Regions from separate parts of the Bradyrhizobium sp. USDA 3315 genome, predicted to be linked through region 2. Evidence: riboswitches for the same ligand, from Rfam matches in the RefSeq annotation. Region 2 holds a riboswitch; the other holds the start of a gene.
The links. A riboswitch is a leader RNA that binds a small molecule or an ion and turns the genes downstream of it on or off. The one in region 2 is predicted to bind glycine.

Region 1: linked by a shared signal. The riboswitch ahead of gcvT (glycine cleavage system aminomethyltransferase GcvT) and the one ahead of ACVIYL_RS27660 (D-amino acid dehydrogenase) in region 2 are both predicted to bind glycine.

Annotation. Positions count from the first base shown of each region.
Region 1 covers NZ_JBSRYP010000001.1:5,770,762-5,781,291, forward strand. Annotated here, with positions in the region: gene gcvP (aminomethyl-transferring glycine dehydrogenase) at 1-1,896, opposite strand, end outside; gene gcvH (glycine cleavage system protein GcvH) at 1,920-2,285, opposite strand; gene gcvT (glycine cleavage system aminomethyltransferase GcvT) at 2,305-3,450, opposite strand; glycine riboswitch at 3,592-3,680, opposite strand; gene alaS (alanine--tRNA ligase) at 3,883-6,570, shown strand; gene ACVIYL_RS26835 (cyclic nucleotide-gated ion channel) at 6,582-7,823, shown strand; gene ACVIYL_RS26840 (DUF3455 domain-containing protein) at 7,916-8,422, opposite strand; gene ACVIYL_RS26845 (NADP-dependent isocitrate dehydrogenase) at 8,453-9,667, opposite strand; gene ACVIYL_RS26850 (alpha/beta hydrolase family protein) at 9,895-10,530, opposite strand, start outside.
Region 2 covers NZ_JBSRYP010000001.1:5,936,155-5,946,684, forward strand. Annotated here, with positions in the region: gene ACVIYL_RS27630 (amidase) at 1-848, opposite strand, end outside; gene ACVIYL_RS27635 (M20 aminoacylase family protein) at 841-2,013, opposite strand; gene ACVIYL_RS27640 (M81 family metallopeptidase) at 2,020-3,540, opposite strand; gene ACVIYL_RS27645 (ABC transporter ATP-binding protein) at 3,763-5,412, opposite strand; gene ACVIYL_RS27650 (ABC transporter permease) at 5,554-6,441, opposite strand; gene ACVIYL_RS27655 (ABC transporter permease) at 6,445-7,386, opposite strand; gene ACVIYL_RS27660 (D-amino acid dehydrogenase) at 7,547-8,905, opposite strand; glycine riboswitch at 8,972-9,086, opposite strand; glycine riboswitch at 9,090-9,196, opposite strand; gene ACVIYL_RS27665 (M20/M25/M40 family metallo-hydrolase) at 9,289-10,419, opposite strand.

The sequences.
Region 1 (10,530 bases), 170 kb from region 2:
CTTGGCGCGAAGATCATTGACGTCGACGTCGCCGCGCGCATCGCACGCGACGACCACGACCTCCATGCCGACCATCGCAGCCGAGGCCGGATTGGTGCCGTGCGCGGAGGAGGGGATCAGGCACACCTTGCGGTGCGGCTCGCCGCGCGCGAGGTGATAGCCGCGGATCGCCAGCAGCCCGGCATATTCGCCCTGCGCGCCGGAATTCGGCTGCAGCGAGACCGCGTCATAGCCGGTGATGTCGCACAGCCATTGCTCCAGCCGCTTGAACAGCGCGTGATAGCCCTTGGCCTGATCCGCCGGCGCGAACGGATGCAGATTGCCGAACGCCGGCCAGGTCAGCGGGATCATCTCGGTGGTGGCGTTGAGCTTCATCGTGCAAGAGCCGAGCGGGATCATCGCGCGGTCGAGCGCGAGGTCACGATCGCTGAGCTTGCGCATGTAGCGCAGCAGCTCGGTCTCGGAACGATGCGTATTGAACACCGGATGGCTGAGGAAGGCGCTGGTGCGCCGCAGCTCCTTCGGCAGCGCCTCGTGCGCGCCGGCCTCGATCTCGGCATAGCTGAGCTTGCCGCCGAACACGCGCCACACCGCCTCGACCGTCTCCGGCGTCGAGGTCTCGTCGAGCGCGATGCCGAGCGTGGTCGCGCCGATCCGCAGATTGATCCGTTCGGCCTGCGCGCGGGTGACGAGCTCGATCTGCTTGCTACCTGCCTCGACGGTCACGGTATCGAAGAACGCTTCGCTGGTCGGCGCAAAGCCGAGCTTGCGCAGGCCGGCGGCGAGCACGGTGGCGCGACGATGCACGCTGCGTGCGATATGGGTCAGGCCCTCGGGACCGTGATAGACCGCATACATCGAGGCGATCACGGCGAGCAGCACCTGCGCGGTGCAGATGTTCGAGGTCGCCTTCTCGCGGCGGATATGCTGCTCGCGGGTTTGCAGCGCGAGGCGGTAGGCCGGCGCACCGCGCGAATCGACCGAGAGGCCGACGATGCGGCCGGGCAGCGAGCGCTTCAGCGTGTCGCGCACCGCCATGTAGGCGGCGTGCGGTCCGCCATACCCCGTCGGCACGCCGAACCGCTGCGCCGAACCGATCGCGATGTCGGCGCCGAGCTCGCCGGGCGAGGCGAGCAGCGTCAGCGACAGCAGGTCCGCCGCGACGATCGCAAGCGCGCCCTTGGCGCGCAGCGACGCGATCGCAGGCTTAAGGTCGCGTACCGCGCCCGATGTGCCCGGATATTGCAACAGCGCGCCGAGCACATCGGCGTTGTCGAGCTCGGTCAGGGGATCGCCGACCACCAGCGCCCAGCCCAGCGGCGCGGCGCGCGTGCGCATCACCGCCAGCGTCTGCGGATGCACCTCCTTGTCGACGAAGAACACCTTCGCTTTGACCTGCGAGTGGCGCTCGGCGAGCGCCATCGCTTCCGCCGCGGCGGTCGCCTCGTCGAGCAGCGAGGCGTTGGCGACGTCGAGCCCGGTGAGATCGCAGATCATGGTCTGGAAGTTGAACAGCGCCTCGAGCCGGCCCTGGCTGATCTCCGGCTGGTACGGCGTATAGGCGGTGTACCAGGCCGGGTTCTCCAGAATGTTGCGCTGGATCACCGCGGGCAGGATGGTGCCGGAATAGCCCTGGCCGATCAGCGAGGTGAACACCTGGTTCTGCGCGGCGAGCTCGCTCATATGCGCGAGCGCCTCGGTCTCGCTCAGCGCCCGGCCGAGATCGAGCGGCGCCTTCTGCCGGATCGACGCCGGCAGCGTCTCGTTCATCAGCGCCTGCAGGCTCGCGGCGCCGACCGTCTCCAGCATCGCGTTGACGTCGCGGGGCGACGGTCCGATGTGGCGGCGCACGAAATCGGTGGCGGCTTCGTTGATCGGCTTGAAGGGCGCGTTCATGACGTGATCCTCGGGGTGATCCTTTAGGCGGTGTGCGCGGCGTAGGCGGCCTCGTCCATCAGGCCGCCGAGCTCGCCCTTGTCGGCAATCTTCAGCTTGAAGAACCAGGCCTTGCCGCCGGCGTCGGAATTGACCAGCGCGGGCTCGGCGGCGAGCGCGTCGTTGACCTCGACCACCTCGCCGGCGATCGGCGCGTAGACGTCGGAAGCGGCCTTGACGGATTCGACGACAGCGGCGGCCTCGGCCTTCTTCAGGCTGCGGCCGACCTTGGGCAGTTCGACGAACACGACGTCGCCGAGCTGCGACTGCGCATAGTCGGTGATCCCGATCGTGGCGACGTCGCCCTCGATGCGGAGCCATTCGTGGTCGGACGTGTACAGCGTCGTCATGGGGTCGATCCTTTGGCGTTCAGCGTTTGTAGGTATTGGGGACGAAGGGCGTAGCGGCGACTTTCAGCGGCAGCCGCTGGCCGCGCACTTCGGCGAAAACGGTGGTGCCGACGGCGGAAAGGGCCGTGGGCAGGTAGCCCATCGCAACCGGCGCATTGAGGCTCGGGCCGAAGCCGCCCGAGGTCACCTTGCCGATCTGCTCGGTCGAGCCGGCATCGGCGAACAGCGCGGCGCCTTCGCGCACCGGTGCGCGGCCGTCAGGCTTCAGGCCGACCCGTCGGCGCGCAGCGCCATCTGCGAATTGCGCGAGAATTTTGTCGGCGCCGGGGAAGCCGCCGGCGCGGGCGCCGCCGCTGCGGCGAACCTTCTGCACCGACCATTCCAGCGCGCCTTCGACCGGCGTCGTCGTGGTGTCGATGTCATGGCCATAGAGGCACAGCCCGGCTTCGAGCCGCAGGCTGTCGCGCGCGCCGAGCCCGATCGGCAACACGTCGGGATTGTCGAGCAGCGCGGTGACCAGGGCTTCCACCTTGTCTGCGGGCACCGAGATCTCAAAGCCGTCCTCGCCGGTATAGCCGGAGCGCGAGACGAAGCAGTCGACGTCGCCGACGCCGCGCGGACCGGCATCCATGAATTTCATCGAACTGACATCCGCACAAAGATTCGCCAGCGCCGATTCGGCTTTCGGGCCCTGCAGCGCGATCAGCGCGCGGTCGGCCAGCGAGATGATCTCGCAGGCGTCGGAGAGATGCGCGCGGAGATGCGCCTCGTCCTCGGCCTTGCAGGCGGCGTTGACCACCAGGAACAGGTGATCGCCGAAATTCGCCACCATCAGGTCGTCGAGCAGGCCACCGTCATTGTTAGTGAATTGCGCGTAGCGCTGCCGTCCCGGCGCGATACCGACGATGTCCTGCGGCACCAGTTTTTCCAGCGCGAGCGCGGCATCCGCGACCTTGCCAGATTTGGCCCTCAGCACGAGCTGGCCCATGTGCGACACATCGAACAGGCCGGCTTCCTTGCGGGTGTGCAGGTGCTCCTTCAGCACGCCGGCCGCGTATTGCACCGGCATGTCATAGCCGGCGAACGGCACCATCTTGGCGCCGCGCGCAAGGTGCAGCGCGTGCAGCGGGGTCTGTTTCAGCGGGGAGGTTTCGCGCGCAAGCATCACAGGGCCCTCGCGGTTCCCGCCGGGGACCTATTTCCCCTTGAGAAACCTGCAGAAAGCCCCATCTGTCGCTGTGCCTGAGAGTATTATCCCGTCGGCGGACGCATCGGGGCGAACCCCAGCGTCTCTTTCCAGATGTCAGACGTCACGCGGTCCTTTTGCCTGAGAGTTTCCGGGGCGGTTGCTCCTTCGGCGCCGGCGGTAAGGCCGGTCTCTCCCGACGTGACTAGGTATAGGTAGGTAGAAAACACGGCGCCACCAAGACTGTCAACGCAGCTGCAGCAACTATCCAATGGGCTTTGTGCTGCCGCGGCAAGCCCATGATCCGCCTGCACAGTTTCTGGACACCGCAGCTGGCAATGTCTAAAAGCGTTCGGCCGGAAAATGACGCCTTTTTGCGGCTGGCCGGCCCCTTTTTCCGATTGGATGAACATGAGCAGCGTCAACGACATCAGGTCGACATTTCTGAACTTCTTCAAGGAGAACGGGCACGAGATCGTGGCCTCGTCGCCGCTGGTTCCGCGCAACGACCCGACCTTGATGTTCACCAATGCCGGCATGGTGCAGTTCAAGAACGTCTTCACCGGCGTCGAGAAGCGCGGCTACCAGCGCGCCACGACGTCGCAGAAGTGCGTGCGCGCCGGCGGCAAGCATAACGACCTCGACAATGTCGGCTACACCGCGCGCCATCTCACCTTCTTCGAGATGCTCGGCAACTTCTCGTTCGGCGATTACTTCAAGGAGCGCGCGATCGAGCTCGCCTGGAATCTGATCACCAAGGATTTCGGGCTGAAGAAGGACAAGCTGCTGGTCACCGTCTACCACACCGACGACGAGGCGGCCGGCTACTGGAAGAAGATCGCGGGCTTCTCGGACGACCGCATCATCCGCATCCCGACCTCGGACAATTTCTGGGCGATGGGCGACACCGGCCCGTGCGGACCGTGCTCCGAAATCTTCATCGACCGCGGCGAGCACATCTGGGGCGGCCCTCCGGGCAGCCCGGATGAGGATGGCGATCGCTTCCTCGAATTCTGGAATCTGGTGTTCATGCAGTACGAGCAGGTGACGAAGGAGGAGCGCGTAGCGCTGCCGCGTCCCTCGATCGACACCGGCATGGGGCTCGAGCGCATGGCCTGCATCCTGCAGGGCGTCGAGAGCGTGTTCGAGACCGATCTGTTCCGCAATCTGATCGATGCCGCCGCGTCTACCCTCGGGCACGGTCCGAACGAGCAGAACGTTGGGTCGTATCGGGTGATCGCGGACCATCTGCGCTCGTCCGCGTTCCTGATCACCGACGGCGTGCTGCCGTCGAACGAGGGCCGCGGCTACGTGCTGCGCCGGATCATGCGCCGCGCGATGCGCCATGCACAGCTCTTGGGCGCGAGCGAGCCGCTGATGCATCGCCTGGTCTGGGCGCTGGTCCGCGAGATGGGCCAGGCCTATCCGGATCTGGTCCGTGCGGAGAAGCTGATCGAGGAGACGCTGCGGCTGGAGGAGACGCGCTTCCGCAAGACGCTGGCGCGCGGCCTGTCGATCCTCGACGAGAAGAGCGCCGGCCTCAAGAAGGGCGACATGTTCGACGGCGACACCGCGTTCACGCTGTACGACACCTACGGCTTCCCGCTCGATCTGACGCAGGACGCGCTGAAGTCGCGCGGCATCAGCGTCGACCAGGCGTCGTTCACCGACGCGATGGAGCGGCAGCGCGTCAAGGCGCGTGCCTCGTGGGCGGGCTCGGGCGAGGCGGCGAGCGAGGCGATCTGGTTCCCGCTGCGCGAGAAGCTCGGTGCGACCGAATTCCTCGGCTACGAGACCGAGAGCGCGGAAGGCGCGGTGACGGCGCTGATCAAGGACGGCGCCGAGGTCGAGAGCCTGAAGGCCGGCGAGAGCGGCGCGATCGTGCTGAACCAGACCCCGTTCTACGGCGAGTCCGGCGGCCAGGTCGGCGACACCGGCGTGCTGACCGGGGAGGGCGTCAAGTTCCGCGTCACCGACACGCAGAAGAAGGCCGGCGATCTGTTCGTGCATCTCGGCACGGTGGAGCAGGGCACGCTCGGCGTCGGCACCACATTGCAGCTCGAGGTCGATCACACCAGGCGCTCGTCGATCCGCGCCAACCATTCGGCGACGCATCTGCTGCACGAGGCGCTGCGCCAGGTGCTCGGCGATCACATCGCGCAGCGCGGCTCGCTGGTCACGCCGGACCGGCTGCGCTTCGACTTCGTGCATCCGAAGCAGATCACGCCGGAAGAGCTCGCCCGGATCGAGGACATCGCCAACGATGTCGTGCTGGAGAATGACGAGGTCACGACCCGGGTCATGGGCGTCGACGATGCCCGCGAGGCCGGCGCCCGCGCGCTGTTCGGCGAGAAATACGGCGACGAGGTTCGCGTCGTGTCGATGGGCAAGGGCGCCCGCGATCATGGCCAGAACGCGCTTGGCTGGTCGGTCGAGCTCTGCGGCGGCACCCATGTCCGCCGCACCGGTGACATCGGCATGATTTCCGTGACCAGCGAGGGCGCGGTCGCGTCCGGCGTGCGCCGTATCGAGGCGCTGACCGGGCATCATGCGCGCAAGCACGCCAACGACACCATCGCGCTGGCCAAGACCGCGGCGCTGGAGCTGCGCACCACGATCGACGACGTGCCGGCGCGCATCACAGCTCTGATGGAAGAGCGCAAGAAGCTCGAGCGCGATTTGTCCGACGCCCGCAAGAAGCTCGCGATGGGCGGCGGCGGTGCGTCGAACGGCGCCGCCTCAGCCGTTCGCGAGGTCGGCAATGTCAAGCTGCTGGCGCGCGCGGTCGAGGGCGTCGAGACCAAGGATCTCAAGAGTCTCGTCGACGACGGCAAGAAGCAGATCGGCTCGGGCGTGGTCGCGATCGTTGGCGTCACCGAGGACGGCAAGGCCGGCATCGTGGTCGGCGTCACCGCCGATCTGACCGCGCGGTTCAACGCGGTCGAGCTCGTGCGCAAGGGCTCCGAGGTGCTCGGCGGCAAGGGCGGCGGCGGCCGGCCCGACATGGCGCAGGCCGGCGGGCCCGACGGCGCCAAGGCCGACGCCGCGCTGTCGGCGATCGAACAGGCCATGACTCAACAGGCATCGGCCGGCGCCTGACGGAGAGGTTGATCGTGGCGACGGCTCCGCTCAAGCCCACGATCAGCGATCCCGGGCTGCGCGACCGTCTCTACGAGCTGCTCGAACGCGATGATCTGCCGCATTCGGGCGGCTTGCGCTTTGCCCGGGTCATCGTCGCCATCATCGCCGTCGATGTGCTGGCGGCGATCCTGGCCTCCGTGCCCGAGATCGACGCGCAGTTCGGCTGGCTGCTGACGACCATCGAGATCGCGGCGGTCATCGCCTTCGCGCTGGAATATGCCGCGCGGCTCTGGAGCGTGGTCGGCCACTCGCTGCGCGACATGACGCCGGCGCGGGCGCGGCTGGAATACGCCTTCTCGGCGCTCGGCGTGATCGACCTGCTGGCCTTCCTGCCGTCGGCCGTCGCGCTTGCGACCGGCGACAAGACCGCGCTGGTGCTGTTCGGCATGCTGCCGTTCCTCAAGCTGGTGCGCTATTCGACCGCGATGCGCTCGCTGCTGGCGGCGCTACATGCCGAGCGGCGCACGCTGTTCGGCTGCGTGGTGATCCTGACCGGCGCCGTGCTGCTGTTTGCCTCGCTGCTCTATGCCATCGAGCACAGGGTGCAGCCGGACAAGTTCGGCACCATGCCGCAGGCGATGTGGTGGGCGATCGTGACGCTCGGCACCGTCGGTTACGGCGACGTCGTCCCGATTACGCCGCTCGGCCGGACCGTCACGGTGGTCGCGATCGTGGTCGGCTTCGCGATGATCGCGCTGCCGGTCGCGATCATCTCGACCGCGTTCGCCGACGAGGTCCGGCGCCGCGACTTCGTCGTGACCTGGGGCATGCTGGCGCGGGTGCCGCTGTTCTCACATCTTGGCGCTGCCGATATTTCCGACATCATGCGCTTGCTGCGGTCGCAGACCATCGAGGCCGGCGAGGTCTTGGTGCGACGCGGCGATGCGGCGTCATCGATGTATTTCATCACCGCGGGCGAGGTCGAGATCGACCTGCCGAGCCAGCTTGTGCGGCTTTCCGACGGCGCGTTCTTCGGCGAGATCGCGCTGCTGCGGCGGACCAGCCGCTCCGGCACGGTGACGGCGACGCGCAAGACCAAGCTCCTGGTGCTCGATGCGCAGGACTTCCATGCCCTGATCGAGCGCATGCCGGCGCTCGCCGCGCATGTCCGGGAGACCGCGGAGGCGCGGCTTGCCGATCCGCTTGCGGCCGGCGGCGACCTGGCCGCCGCCCAGGCGCCGCGCGAGACCGACGGCGGCATCCGCGACTAGAATCTCATTCCGATTGAATCGGAACGAGGCTCTCGATTCTTCGTTTGGCGCGTTTCTTCACGCGAACCGGTATCCACTTCGCTCGAAAACGCTTAGTCCCGCCGCAGGAACACGTAATCCGCCGAGTAGGCCGCGCCTTTCAGCGCGCCTGATTTGTCGCAGGCGCCGCTGAGCTCGCCGCCCGAGGTGTTGATCCGCTGCACGGTTGCGACGCCGGAGAGCAGGCCGTTGCCGCGGTGGGCGATCACCTCGAGCTTCAGCCAGGGAATATCGGCGGCGGTGGTGCCGGGTGCGCTGCCGGCGGTGCGGGCGGTCACGACACTGCCGTCGACATGCTCCCAGTTCGGACCCGCATAATGCCGGCCGACCGTGCGACCGTCGGCGATCAGGGTCGCGATCGGTTCGCGGAACGACCAGGCGAGCTTGCCGTCGCTGACCGGCTTGCACTCATAGACCTGCACGCCCTCGGCATGGACGGTGAGGATCTTGGACTCGCCAGGCGCCGCGACGGCGTCGGGCAGGGGATCGGCAGCGAATGCCGCCGACGCGGTTAGCGAGAACGATGCGAGCACGACGGCTCTGACAAGGGCCATGGTCATGCTCGCACCTGTCTTCCCAGGATGACGGCCTCAGGCCGCGATCGCCTTCACGAGGTTGTCGGACACCTTGTCGAGGAATCCGGTGGTCGAGAGCCAGCGCTGGTCGGCGCCGACCAGGAGCGCGAGGTCCTTGGTCATGTAGCCCTCTTCGACGGTGGCGACGCAGACCTTCTCCAGGGTGGTGGCGAACTTGGCCAGCGCCTCGTTGTTGTCGAGCTTGGCGCGATGGGCGAGGCCACGGGTCCAGGCGAAGATCGACGCGATCGAGTTGGTCGAGGTCTCCTTGCCCTTCTGGTGCTCGCGGTAGTGGCGGGTCACGGTGCCGTGGGCGGCCTCGGCTTCCACGGTCTTGCCGTCCGGGGTGAGCAGCACCGAGGTCATCAGGCCGAGCGAGCCGTAACCCTGGGCCACGGTGTCGGACTGCACGTCGCCGTCATAGTTCTTGCAGGCCCAGACATAACCGCCGGACCATTTCAGCGCCGAGGCCACCATGTCGTCGATCAGGCGGTGCTCGTAGGTCAGGCCCTTGGCCTCGAATTCCTTCTTGAACTCGCGGTCGAAGACGTCCTGGAAGATGTCCTTGAAGCGGCCGTCATAGACCTTCAGAATCGTGTTCTTGGTCGACAGATAGACCGGGTAGTTGCGCATCAGGCCGTAATTGAACGAGGCGCGGGCGAAATCGGTGATGGAGTCGTCGAGATTGTACATCTCCATCGCGACGCCGGCGCCGGGCGCCTTGAACACTTCCTTCTCGATCACGGTGCCGTCCTCGCCGACGAACTTCAGCGACAGCGTGCCCTTGCCGGGGAACTTGATGTCGGTGGCGCGGTACTGGTCGCCATAGGCATGGCGGCCGATGATGATCGGCTTGGTCCAGCCGGGAACCAGGCGCGGCACGTTCTTGCAGATGATCGGCTCGCGGAAGATGCAGCCGCCGAGGATGTTGCGGATGGTGCCGTTCGGCGACTTCCACATCTGCTTCAGGCCGAACTCCTTCACCCGGGCCTCGTCGGGGGTGATGGTGGCGCATTTGACGCCGACGCCGACCTTCTTGATGGCTTCGGCGGCGTCGATGGTCACCTGGTCGTTGGTCTCATCGCGGTATTCCATGCCCAGATCGAAATAGAGCAGTTCGACATCCAGGAACGGGTTGATCAGCTTGTCCTTGATGTACTGCCAGATGATCCGGGTCATCTCGTCGCCATCGAGTTCGACGACGGGGTTGGATACCTTGATTTTTGCCATGACGGGGAGGCCCTCTTGGGAACGGCGCGCTTTTGACGGCGGGGGTGGAAAATACGCCTGCGCTATAGCACCGCCCGGGGGCGGGCGGAAGCGGAGGGGTTATGCACTTTCAGCCCATCTTTTCACCGAGAACCGCCATTCTGGACGGACCAGAATAGCGCCTCTCGGCCCTTGTTCTTGACGGGTTTTCTTCACGCGAACCGGTGCCCACTTCGCTTGAAAACCCTCTAGAACGCCGCCTGCGTCGCCGTCCCGGCCACGATGTACCAGGTCACGAACAGGCCCGCGATCAGGGCCCCCGGCAGGCTCGATCCGGTCCGCCGCCAGGTGAAGGTCGCGATCACGGCGACGATCGCGAGCAGGGGCACGAACTGGATCGCGACGATGGTCGAGAGCGGCACGAAACCGGGGTCCGGGACCGGGTTGAACAGCTTCCCCGTCAGCCACAGCGTGCCGTATTGCAGCACCAGCAACACGATGAAACCGAACGTCAGCGCCAGGATGTTGGTCAGGTACAGCGCCCCGCGCGGCGCATCCATGGTCGAGAAATTCCGGTGCAGCACGTGCAGCGCCACGACGAAAAACGCCGTGAACGGAATCAGATAGATCAGGAAGATGAGGAATTGCTTCGCGCTCATCAACTTGAGTGCGACGATCCAGAAGCGGAAGTCGATCTTGAAGGCGAGGTCGGCGAGCCATAGCGCGGCATAGCCGACCGCGACCGAAGCCAGCGCGATCACGACGGATTGACCGACGAGGCCGGTCCGGCTGGCGCGGTTCGGGGCGAACCGCATCAGGGCGAGCGTGATCAGGCCGTTGATGATGGCCCAGACCAGGATCTGGTTGGTGATGCCCTGCGGCAG
Region 2 (10,530 bases):
TCGCGAACCTCCTTCTCGACCTTCTGGCCGGAGCCGGCGTCGAGCATCAGCCCGATGCGCAGCTTGCGCGGCGACTTCTCCAGCGCCTTCCAGTTCACCTCGAGCGCCGGCAGGCTCATGCCGTCGCGGCGGTCGGGACGCGACAGCACGCTCATCATCAGCGCGGCGTCATCGACGGTGCGGGTCATCGGACCGGCGACGCGGCCGACATAGGGCGGGTCGATCGGCACGCGGCCGAGGCTCGGCTTCAATGCGACGAGGCCGCACCAGTTGGCCGGCAGCCGCACCGAGCCGCCGATATCGGTGCCGAGATGCAAGGGACCATAGCCGGCGGCACCTGCCGCGCCAGCGCCGGCGCTCGAGCCGCCGGGGTTCTTGCTGACATCCCAGGGATTGCGGGTCAGCGGATGGAACGACGACAGGCCCGACGACAGCATGCCGTAGTCCGGCATCGTGGTCTTGGAGAAGATCACGCAGCCGGCCTCGCGCAACCGCGCCGCGGGCGGTGCATCCTTCTCCACGGGCGCCAGCTTGACGCTCGCCGCGCCCAGCGGCACCGGCTGCCCCTTGGTCGCGACATTGTCCTTGATGGTGGCGGGAACGCCATCGAGCGTGCCGGCCGGCTCGGCCTGCTGCCAGCGCTCGGTCGAGGTCCTGGCGACCTTCCGCGCCCCTTCCGGGTCGTACAGATACAGCGCCTTGATGTGCGGCTCCCAGGTCGCGACCTGGGAGATGATTTCCTCCAGCACCTCGGACGGCGAGAACTGCTTGGCACGATAGCCGGCGAGCAGGTCGACGGCGGAGAGATCGTGCAGCGACGTGATGGCGTCCCCTTTGGGCTTATGCATGCGCACCTGCCGGCATGCGTTTCTCGATGATGCGGGCGAACATGCTGGCGCCGATCGGCAGGATCTTGTCGTCGAGAACGTAACCGGGATTGTGAACGGGCACGGAGCCGTCATGGCCGACCCAGAAATACGCGCCGGGAATGGCCTGCATCATGTCGGCGAAATCCTCGCTGCCCATCTTCGGCGTCGAGCGCGTGATGACCTTGGCGGGGTCGACGACGGTGCGCGCGACTTCCTCGACGACGCGGGACTGCTCTTCCTGATTCACCAGCACGCTGAAGCCGTCGCGGATCTCGACCGAGATTTCGGCGCCATATGCCGCCGCAAAGCCGGCGGAGATTTCGCGCATGCGCTTGCGGATCAGCTCACGAATCTCGTCGGAGAAGCAGCGCACCGTGCCGCACATCCAGGCTTCGCCGGGAATGACGTTGTACGCCGACCCGGAATGGATCTGCGTGATCGACAGCACCGCAGCCTGCAGCGGATCGACGTTGCGGCTGACGATCGACTGCAACGCCTGTCCGAGCGTCATTGCGATCACGACCGCGTCCTTGGAACGCTCCGGCATCGCGCCATGGGCGCCATAGCCCTGGATCCTGATGTCGAAGAAGTCGGCTGCGGCCATTGCCGGGCCCGGCAGGATCGCGATCTCGCCATGGTTGAGGTCCGGCGCGTTGTGCAGGCCATAGACCTCGTCGCAGGGGAACTGCTTGAACAGGCCGTCCTTGATCATGGCGCGGGCGCCGCCGAGGCCTTCCTCGGCCGGCTGGAAGATGAAATGCACGGTGCCGTCGAAATTGCGGGTCTCGGCGAGATAGCGCGCCGAGCCGAGCAGCATCGTGGTGTGGCCGTCATGGCCGCAGCCGTGGAAGCGGCCGGGAATGGTCGAACGCCACTTCAGATTGGTGTTCTCTTCCATCGGCAGCGCGTCCATGTCGGCGCGCAGGCCGATCTTCTTGGTGCCGTTGCCCTTGCCCTTGAGCACACCGACCACGCCGGTGCCGCCGAGGCCGCGATGCACCTCGATGCCCCAGCTCGTCAGCTTGTCGGCGACGATGCCCGAGGTGCGGACCTCCTCGAAGCCGATCTCGGGATGTGCATGCAGATCCCGTCTGATGGCGGTGAGTTCGTCGGCAAAACTGTCGATGCGCTCAATGGTCGGCATGGCTCTCTATCCGTTTGTGCGTGATGGGGAGGTGGGTGTGAAAGTAGGGCCGTTCGGCTTGATACGAATGCCGGGACGCAAATGTCTCCACGGCAGCGTGGCGGTATCGGCGGGCATCGCGCCGGGAGCGGCGCAGATCAAGAGCTTCTCGGCGATCGGCTCGAAATCGGCGCGGAAGTGCACCGAGCTCTTGTTGACCAAAATCTTCTGTGCCGTCGGCTCGATGCCGACATAGCGGTACATCGCCTGGTCGGCAAGCTGGGCCTTGTAGGAGCCGACCACGACGCGGACGTCGCCGACCCGCAGGCAGGCCGAGGGGCCCATGTCCATGTCGCGGCCGCCGAAATAGGGACCGGGAGCCACGAATTTTCCATCCGAGAGCTGTTCGACGACAAAAGTCTCCCGGTATGGCGCGTCGCCGGGAATGCCGGACTTGCCGCCGAGCTCGAGCGTGACTGATGCCCCGACACCGGCGCTGTGCGCGGCCTTCGCGGATTGCGGGTCGTAGATCACGCCGGTTGCGGCACTCGCCTTGTTGCGCACCAGCGCGCGCAGCATGCCGGTGGTGTCGGAATCGCCGCCGGCGCCGGGATTGTCCTGGGTGTCGGCGATGATGATCGGCTTGCTGGCCGATTTCGCCAGTTCCATCGCCAGCCGCACGCCTTCGTCGGGCGAATAGATCCGGCCGTCGAAATCGTCCTCATGGCTCTCGACCAGGGCGACGACCTTGTCGGCGGCGGCATCCGCATCGGCCTGGGTCCGGCCGTAAGCGAATACGCTCGGCCCGCAATCCCTGAAATCGGCGGCCGGGAAGCCCGGCGCAAACGACAGCGTCGGCACCGCGTCGCTCTCGAGTGCGGCGAGCTTCTGATAGATGCCCTTGGTCGGCTGGTCGTTGGTGCATTGCCAGCTGATCGGGATCAGGAACGGCAGTTGCCGGAATGCCTTTGCGAAGCGCTGCCTGGACTTGAGCATCAGCGCCAGATGCCGGGCGCAGGCGCGGCCGGTTTCGGCCATGTCGACATGCGGATAGGTGCGGTAGGCAATCAGCGCATCGGCATGCTCGATCATCTTTGGCGAGACGTTCGCATGCAGATCGAGGCTCGCCACCAGCGGCAGGTCGTTGCCGATCGCCTTGCGCACGCGGGCCAGCGTTTCGCCTTCACCGTCGTCATAATGCTCGGTGACCATGGCGCCGTGCAGGTCGAGATAGACGGCATCGATCGGTCCGGCCGCGGCGATGCCGTCGACCATTTCCGTCACGATCCGCTCGAACGCATCCTTGCTGACATGCGCCGACGGGCTCGCCGCGGCGAAGATCGTCGGCACCAGCTCCCAGCCATTGGCTTCCGCCGCCTCGACAAAGCCGGCGAGGCCGACATTGATCTTGCGCATGACCTTGAGCACGTCGGCGCCATGCGTCATCGACGGCCAGCCACCGCCATGCACGAAATCGTCATAGGTTGCCTTCGTCGGTGCGAAGGTATTGGTCTCGTGCAGGAAGCCGCCAACGGCAATGCGGGTCATCAAGTCGGTCTCGATACGTTTCTTCGATCATGATGCGATCATAACGACGCGCGTCATGATCTCATCTCGTTGGTTGGAGCGTGATCTCCGGGGAAGACCGGCGTCCACCTTCAGGGCCACGCTCTAGCGCGCGACGTTAAGCGTGTCGTCGCGCCCAGCGCAAGCCGGGGAGCACCAGCGGATTTGCATGCCCTGTGGGCGGAAAGGCTTGAGGCTAAAGACCTAGGCCGTCGCCACAATGCCTTCCGAAACCGGGCGGAAATTCGCAAAATCCCAGCCGCGTCCGGGCGCCGCATCGAGCAGCGCGCGGGTATAGGCCTGCTGCGGATTGGTCAGCACCTCGGCGGCCGGTCCCTGCTCCACAACGCGGCCATGTTGCATCACGGCGACGTCGTCGCAGATTTGTGCGGCGACGCGCAAATCATGCGTGATGAACAGCAGCGCGATGCCCAGCCGGCGCTGGATTTCGTCAAGCAGATCCAGAACCTGCGCCTGCACCGAGACGTCGAGCGCGGACACCGCCTCATCCGCGACGAGCACGTCGGGATCGAGCGCCAGCGCGCGCGCGATCGCGATGCGCTGGCGTTGGCCGCCGGAGAACTGGTGCGGATATCGCGAGATCGCGTCGGGCGGCAAATGGACGAGCTCGAGCAGCTCGCGCGCGCGCGCCAGCGCATCCTTGCGCGGCATGCCGTAATTGACCGGGCCTTCCGCGATGCTCTCGCCGACGGTGACGCGCGGATTGAGCGAGCGGTAGGGATCCTGGAAGATGATCTGGATCTTCTGGCGATGCGGCTGCAACAGCCGGCGCGACAGGTCGGAGATCTCGCGGCCGGCGAGGCGCACCCCGCCGGAGGTCGGATCGATCAGGCGGACGATGCATCGCGCGACCGTCGACTTGCCGGAACCGCTTTCGCCGACGATGCCGAGGGTGCGGCCCTTGCGCAGAGTGAGCGTGACGTTGCTGGCGGCGGCGACCTCGCGGGCTTTGCCGTACAGCGACCGCTCCCGGTAGACCTTGCTGAGCTCGTTGGCTTCCAGCACCACGGGCTCGGTCGTCTCCGGGCGCGGCGCGCGCGGCACCAGGCTCGGCACCGAGGACAAGAGGTTGCGGGTGTACTCCATCTTCGGATTGCGCAGCACGTCCTGCAGCGGGCCGGTTTCGACCAGGCGGCCGTGCCGCATCACCGCGACGCGGTCGGCGATCTCGGCCACCACGCCCATGTCGTGGGTGATGAACAGAACCGCGGTGCCGTGATCGCGTTGCAGGTCGCGGATCAAGGTGAGGATCTGCTTCTGGGTGGTGACGTCGAGCGCGGTGGTCGGCTCGTCCGCGATCAGGAGCTTCGGCTCCAGCACCAGCGCCATCGCGATCATGATGCGCTGGCGCTGACCGCCCGAGAGGCGGTGCGGGTAGGAGGAGAAGATGCGCTCCACGTCCGGCAGCCGCACATGCTCCATCATCGCCAGGATTTTCTGGCGCCGTGCGCGGGCATCGAGATCTGTGTGGGCGCGCAGCACCTCGTCGATCTGGCGGCCGACCGGCACGACGGGATTGAGCGCGGTCATCGGCTCCTGGAAGATCATCGCCATCCGCGTGGCGCGGAGTTGCCGCAGCCGCCGGTCGCTGGCGGTGAGCAGTTCTTCGCCGACCAGCTTGACGCTGCCGCCAGACGGCACCAGCGTGCCCTTCTGCTGCAGGCCCATCACGGTGAGCGATGTCACCGACTTGCCCGAGCCGCTTTCGCCGACCAGGCACAGCGTCTCGCTTTCACGTACCTGCAGCGAGAGGTCGTCGATGATGCGATGCGCATCCGCCTTGCGGCCGAGGCCGACGACGAGATTGCTGATGTCGAGGACGACGTTGGTCATGTCAGGGTCTCTTGGCGCTGCGAAGGAATTTACCCACTGTCATTCCGGGATGGTGCGCCAGCACCAGACCCGGAATCTCGAGATTCCGGGTTCGATGCTTCGCATCGCCCCGGAATGACGGCTTCAGAAGAGCTGAAGCCGTCACTTGCCCTCACGCTGCTTCATGCGGGGATCGAGCGCGTCGCGGGCGGCGTCGCCGATCAGGTTGACGCTGAGAATGGCGATCGAGAGCAGCAGCCCCGGCCAGAAGATCAGCGACGGCTTGACCTGGAAATAGGCGCGGCCCTCGGCCATGATGTTGCCCCAGGTCGGCGTTTCCGGCGAGATGCCGGCGCCGAGGAACGACAGGATCGCCTCGGTCAGGATCGCGGACGCGCAGACATAGGTGCCTTGCACGATCAGCGGCGCGATCGTGTTCGGCATCAAATGCCGCCACATGATCTTCGGCAGGCTGGTGCCGAGCGAGATCGCGGCCTCGACATAAGGTTCCTCGCGTGCGGTCAGCACCACCGAGCGCACCAGCCGCGCCACGCGCGGGATCTCGGGGATGGTGATCGCGACCATCACGGTCCAGATGCTGGCGCCCGACAGCGACACCACGGCGATCGCGAGCAGGATGGCGGGGATCGCCATCAAGCCGTCCATCACGCGCATCAGCACCGCATCGACCCAGCGGAAGAAGCCGGCGACGAGGCCGATCAGAAGGCCGATGGCGATCGAGCAGACGGCGGCGCCGAGCCCGATCACCAGCGAGATCCGTGCGCCGTAGATGATGCGCGACAACAGGTCGCGGCCATAAGCGTCGGTGCCGAGCAGATATTGCGCGCTCGACGGCTTCAGCCGCTGCGACGGCGTCAGCAGCAGAGGATCGTGCGGCGCAAGCAGCGGCGCGAAGATCGCCATCAGGATGATGAGGGCGAGGCTGATCGTCGCAACCGCGATGATCGGCGTCGACGTCAGGAAGCCGAACTTGACGCGGAACGGCCGGGTGACGGGAAGCGAGGATTCGGGAAGGGTTTCGATCGCCATTGCTCAGTACCGGATACGAGGATCGAGCAGGGTGTAGGCGAGGTCGATCAACAGATTGACCGCGACGTAGATACCCGACGTCAACAGGATCATCGCCTGGATCACCGGATAGTCGCGCGCCAGCACCGCATCGACGGTGAGGCGGCCGATGCCGGGCAGATTGAACACGCTCTCGGTGACGACGACGCCGGAGATCAGCAGCGCGAAGCCGGAACCGATCACCGTGATGACCGGCACGGCGGCGTTGCGCAGCGCATGGCGCAGCAGCACGCCGGTCTCGCCGATGCCCTTGGCCCGCGCCGTGCGCACGTAATCCTCGCCGAGCACATCGAGCATCGAGGCCCGCGTCATGCGTGCGATCAGCGCGACATAGATGAAGGAGAGTGTGCAGGTCGGCAGGATGAGGCGCTGGAAGAACGGACCGAAGCCGGCCGAGATGCTCTTGAAGCCCTGTACCGGAACCCAGCGCAGATCAATCGCAAAGATCTGGATCAGCACGTAGCCGATGACGAACACCGGCACCGAGAAGCCGAGCACCGAGAGCCCCATCACGAAGCGGTCGATCCAGGTGCCGTGCTTCCACGCCGCGATCACGCCGAGCGGCACCGCCACCAGGATCGAGAGGATGATGGTGGCCAGCGCGACCGAGATCGAGGGCTCGAGGCGCGGGACGATCATTTCGAGGATCGGCTTGTTCGAGATCAGGGAGACGCCGAGGTCGCCGTGCAGCAACTTGGCGATCCAGGTGTAGAACTGGATGTAGATCGGCTCGTTCAGACCAAGCGAGGTCCGAATGCGTTCGAGCTGTTCGGGCGTCGCGTTGTCGCCGGCGAGGATGGCGGCCGGGTCGCCCGGCGTCAGCCGCAGCAACAGGAACACGAACAGAGCCACCACGCCCATCACGGGAATGGCGGCGAGGATGCGGCGAAGCAGATATCCGAGCAAATTTGATCCGTTGGGTTGTGGTCGATGAAGTCCGCAGCGGGACCGTTGCACACCAGACCGTAGCACAGATGGTAGCAGACTCACGGTAGAACTTGAGCAAGTCCCATGCCATCGGTGCTGCGGATTTTGCGGTGCAGCTAATCAGTCCTGTTGGCCGCGATTATTCCTCCGGTGAAGTTCGAAGCAGTCCACTGGAAGGTGGATTGATTTCAGCTTTGCGCGCGTCGGCGGGCACATCGAGCCCGGCGCCGAACGACGGCGCCATCGGCGGCGTGTCGAGGTCGCGCCAATCGTCGATCGCCTGGGCCACCATCTGCGCCGTCGCCGCCGACAGCGTCCAGCCGAGATGACCGTGGCCCGTATTGTAGAACACGCCCGGAATCCGTCCGGCGCGAACCACCGGCATCATGTTCGGCATCATCGGGCGCAGGCCCGCCCATGGCACGACTTTCGACGTATCGATCTCCGGGAAATGATGCCGCACCCAGTCCACCAGCGGTTGAATGCGATCGGCGCGAATGTCGCGGTTGAAGCCGTTGAACTCGGCGGTGCCGGCGACGCGGAAGCGGTCGGCGCCGAGCCGGCTGGTGACGATCTTCGCAGCTTCATCGAGCAGGCTGACGGTTGGGGCCGCATTCCGGCTTTGCGGCGCATCGAGCTGCACCGTGATCGAATAGCCCTTCACCGGATAGACATTGACGCGGTCGTTGAGCAGGCTGGCGAAGTGGCGGCTCGCCACGCCGGCGCAAATCACGATCCCGTCCGCCTGTAGCTGCTGTCGCGTCGCGACCGCAGCATCATGTGAAGCAGCTTCGTTCCAGCCGATGCGGAAGCCGTCATCGCCGTGTGCGATCGTGTCGACGTCGGCTTCATGGACGAAGCTCGCGCCACGGCGGATGCAGGCGTCGGCAAGCCCACGCGTGAATTTGTGAATATCGCCGGTCGCGTCGGACGGCGTGAAGAAGCCGCCATAGCAGGTTGTCTGCAGCGCGGGTTCGATGACGCGGATCTCGTCCGGGGTCACCGGCCGGCGGTCGAGCCCGCCTTGCTGCAGCAGCGTGTTGACCTTGAGGCCGGCTTCGAAGCCGGCCCTGTCGTGATAGACGTGCAGGATGCCGCGGCGTTCGAGATCGAAGGCGATGTTTTCGCGCTCTGCGATCGAGAACAGATGCTTGCGCGCTTCGATGGCGAGCTTCGTGGTCTCGATGGTGTTGCCGCGATAGCGCGTGATGTGGCCTACGAACTCGCCGATCCAGGAATATTTGTGCCAGCTCGGCTTCGGGTTCATCAGCAGCGGCGCGTCGCTTCTCAACATCCAGCGCAGCCCCTTCAGAATGGTCGCGGCGCTGTTCCATACCTCGGCATTGCTGGCGGAGAGTTGTCCGCCATTGGCGAACGAGGTTTCCATCGCGGCGTAGCGATGCCTGTCAAGGACAGTCACCTTGTAGCCGCGTTCAAGCAGGGCATAGGCCGTCGTTACGCCGGTGATGCCGGCGCCGATAATCGCGATATGTGGCATGATGGTTGTCAGGCTCCCGTGGGTTAGAGTCGCCGAACCACCGGTCAAACCGGCATTCGGCGCCCCATCTGTCACGGTACCTGAGAGCTTGATCCGCATCGGGCCGGGGCCAGAAGCGAACTATCCCCTTCGGTGGACGTCATGGCCCTTGATGTGCGGCCATGTTCGTCTCTCTCCAGATCGTCCTGACGATACAGTCCTTTTGCCTGAGAGTTTCCGGGGCGGTTGCTCCGTCGGCGCCGAAGGCAACAACACGAACGTTGTCGCTTCGATCTCTCCCGCATCGTCGCGTTGGACGGCCGGACCGTAGGCGAAGCCTTAAAAATGGACAAGGCTAAATTTCGATCCGGCAGTGCCAACGTGTTGTGCAGTGCAAATCGATGTCAGTCCAGCGTCGCCAGCAGTGCCGCCATCAGGCGGCCGCGTTCGGCGAGGCTGTCGACCTCGATGTGCTCGTTGAGCGTATGTGCATCGGCGCCGCGAACGCCGAGGCCGTCGAGCGTGGGGATGCCCATCGCGCCGGTGAAGTTGCCGTCCGAGCCGCCGCCGGCGCTGCCGTGCGGCAGATCGAGACCCATCGCTGCAGCAAGGCCTTTTGCCTTTTCATAGAGCGCCATGGTGCCCGCATCGGGCTCCCACACCGGGCGGGTGACGCCGCGCGTCACCTTGAAGGTCACGTCGTTGGCGGTGCCCGACAGTGCCAGCATGCGCTCGACGCCACGGTCGAGATCGGCCTGGCGCTTGGCCATGCTGAGCGCTTCGCCGGTGCAGGTCGTTGCGACGCAATTGACCCACTGGCCGCCATGCACGATGCCGACCGAGAAGGTGCAGTCCTCGGTGGTCATGCCGTCGATGGCGATGATCTGCCGCGCCATCTCGCGGATCGCGGAGCGGCCGGAAGACAGCGTTGCGCCGGCATGGCTGGGCTTGCCGGTGGCTTCCAGGTTGAAGCGCGCGATCGCATAGCGGCCGGTGACGACGCCGTTGTTTGGACGGCCGGGCTCCGGCACCAGCACATATTTGTTGCGCGCGGCTTCCGCCTCGATGATGTCGCGCGTCGACGGCGTGCCGACCTCTTCGTCGGGGGTGAACAGCACGGTGATCGGCAGCGGAGTCGTGAAAGAGGCGCGCGCCAATTGCCTGATCGCCTCGATCGACAGGTAGTTGCCGCCCTTCATGTCGAAGATGCCCGGCCCGAAGCACTTGTTGCCTTCGCGCCGCCACTTCAGGTTCTCGATGGTGCCGACGGGGTGAACGGTGTCCAGATGGCCGGCGATCAGGATGCCGGGCTGGCCTTGTTTCGGATGGGGAAAACGGGCGCGGACGCAGCCCGCGAAGCCCTGGCGTCCGGCGATGCGCTCGATCGTCGCACCCATGATCGCCATCTCGCGGGCGGCGAGATCGAGCATGCGTTCGACCGCGGCGGCGTCCCAGGTCGGGCTTTCGCATTCCACCCAGCTGCGCAGGCCCTGCAGCATCGTTTCGGAATCAAAGGGGAGATTGGCGGGGTTCATCGTTGTTCTCTCTTGTTGTTCTGACGGCGCCGGCATCGCGCGCGCGTTACGAAAATCTCAGCCGACGATTTTGTAAAGCCAAAATCTGGCGCGCGGCCTCATTCGTTTGTG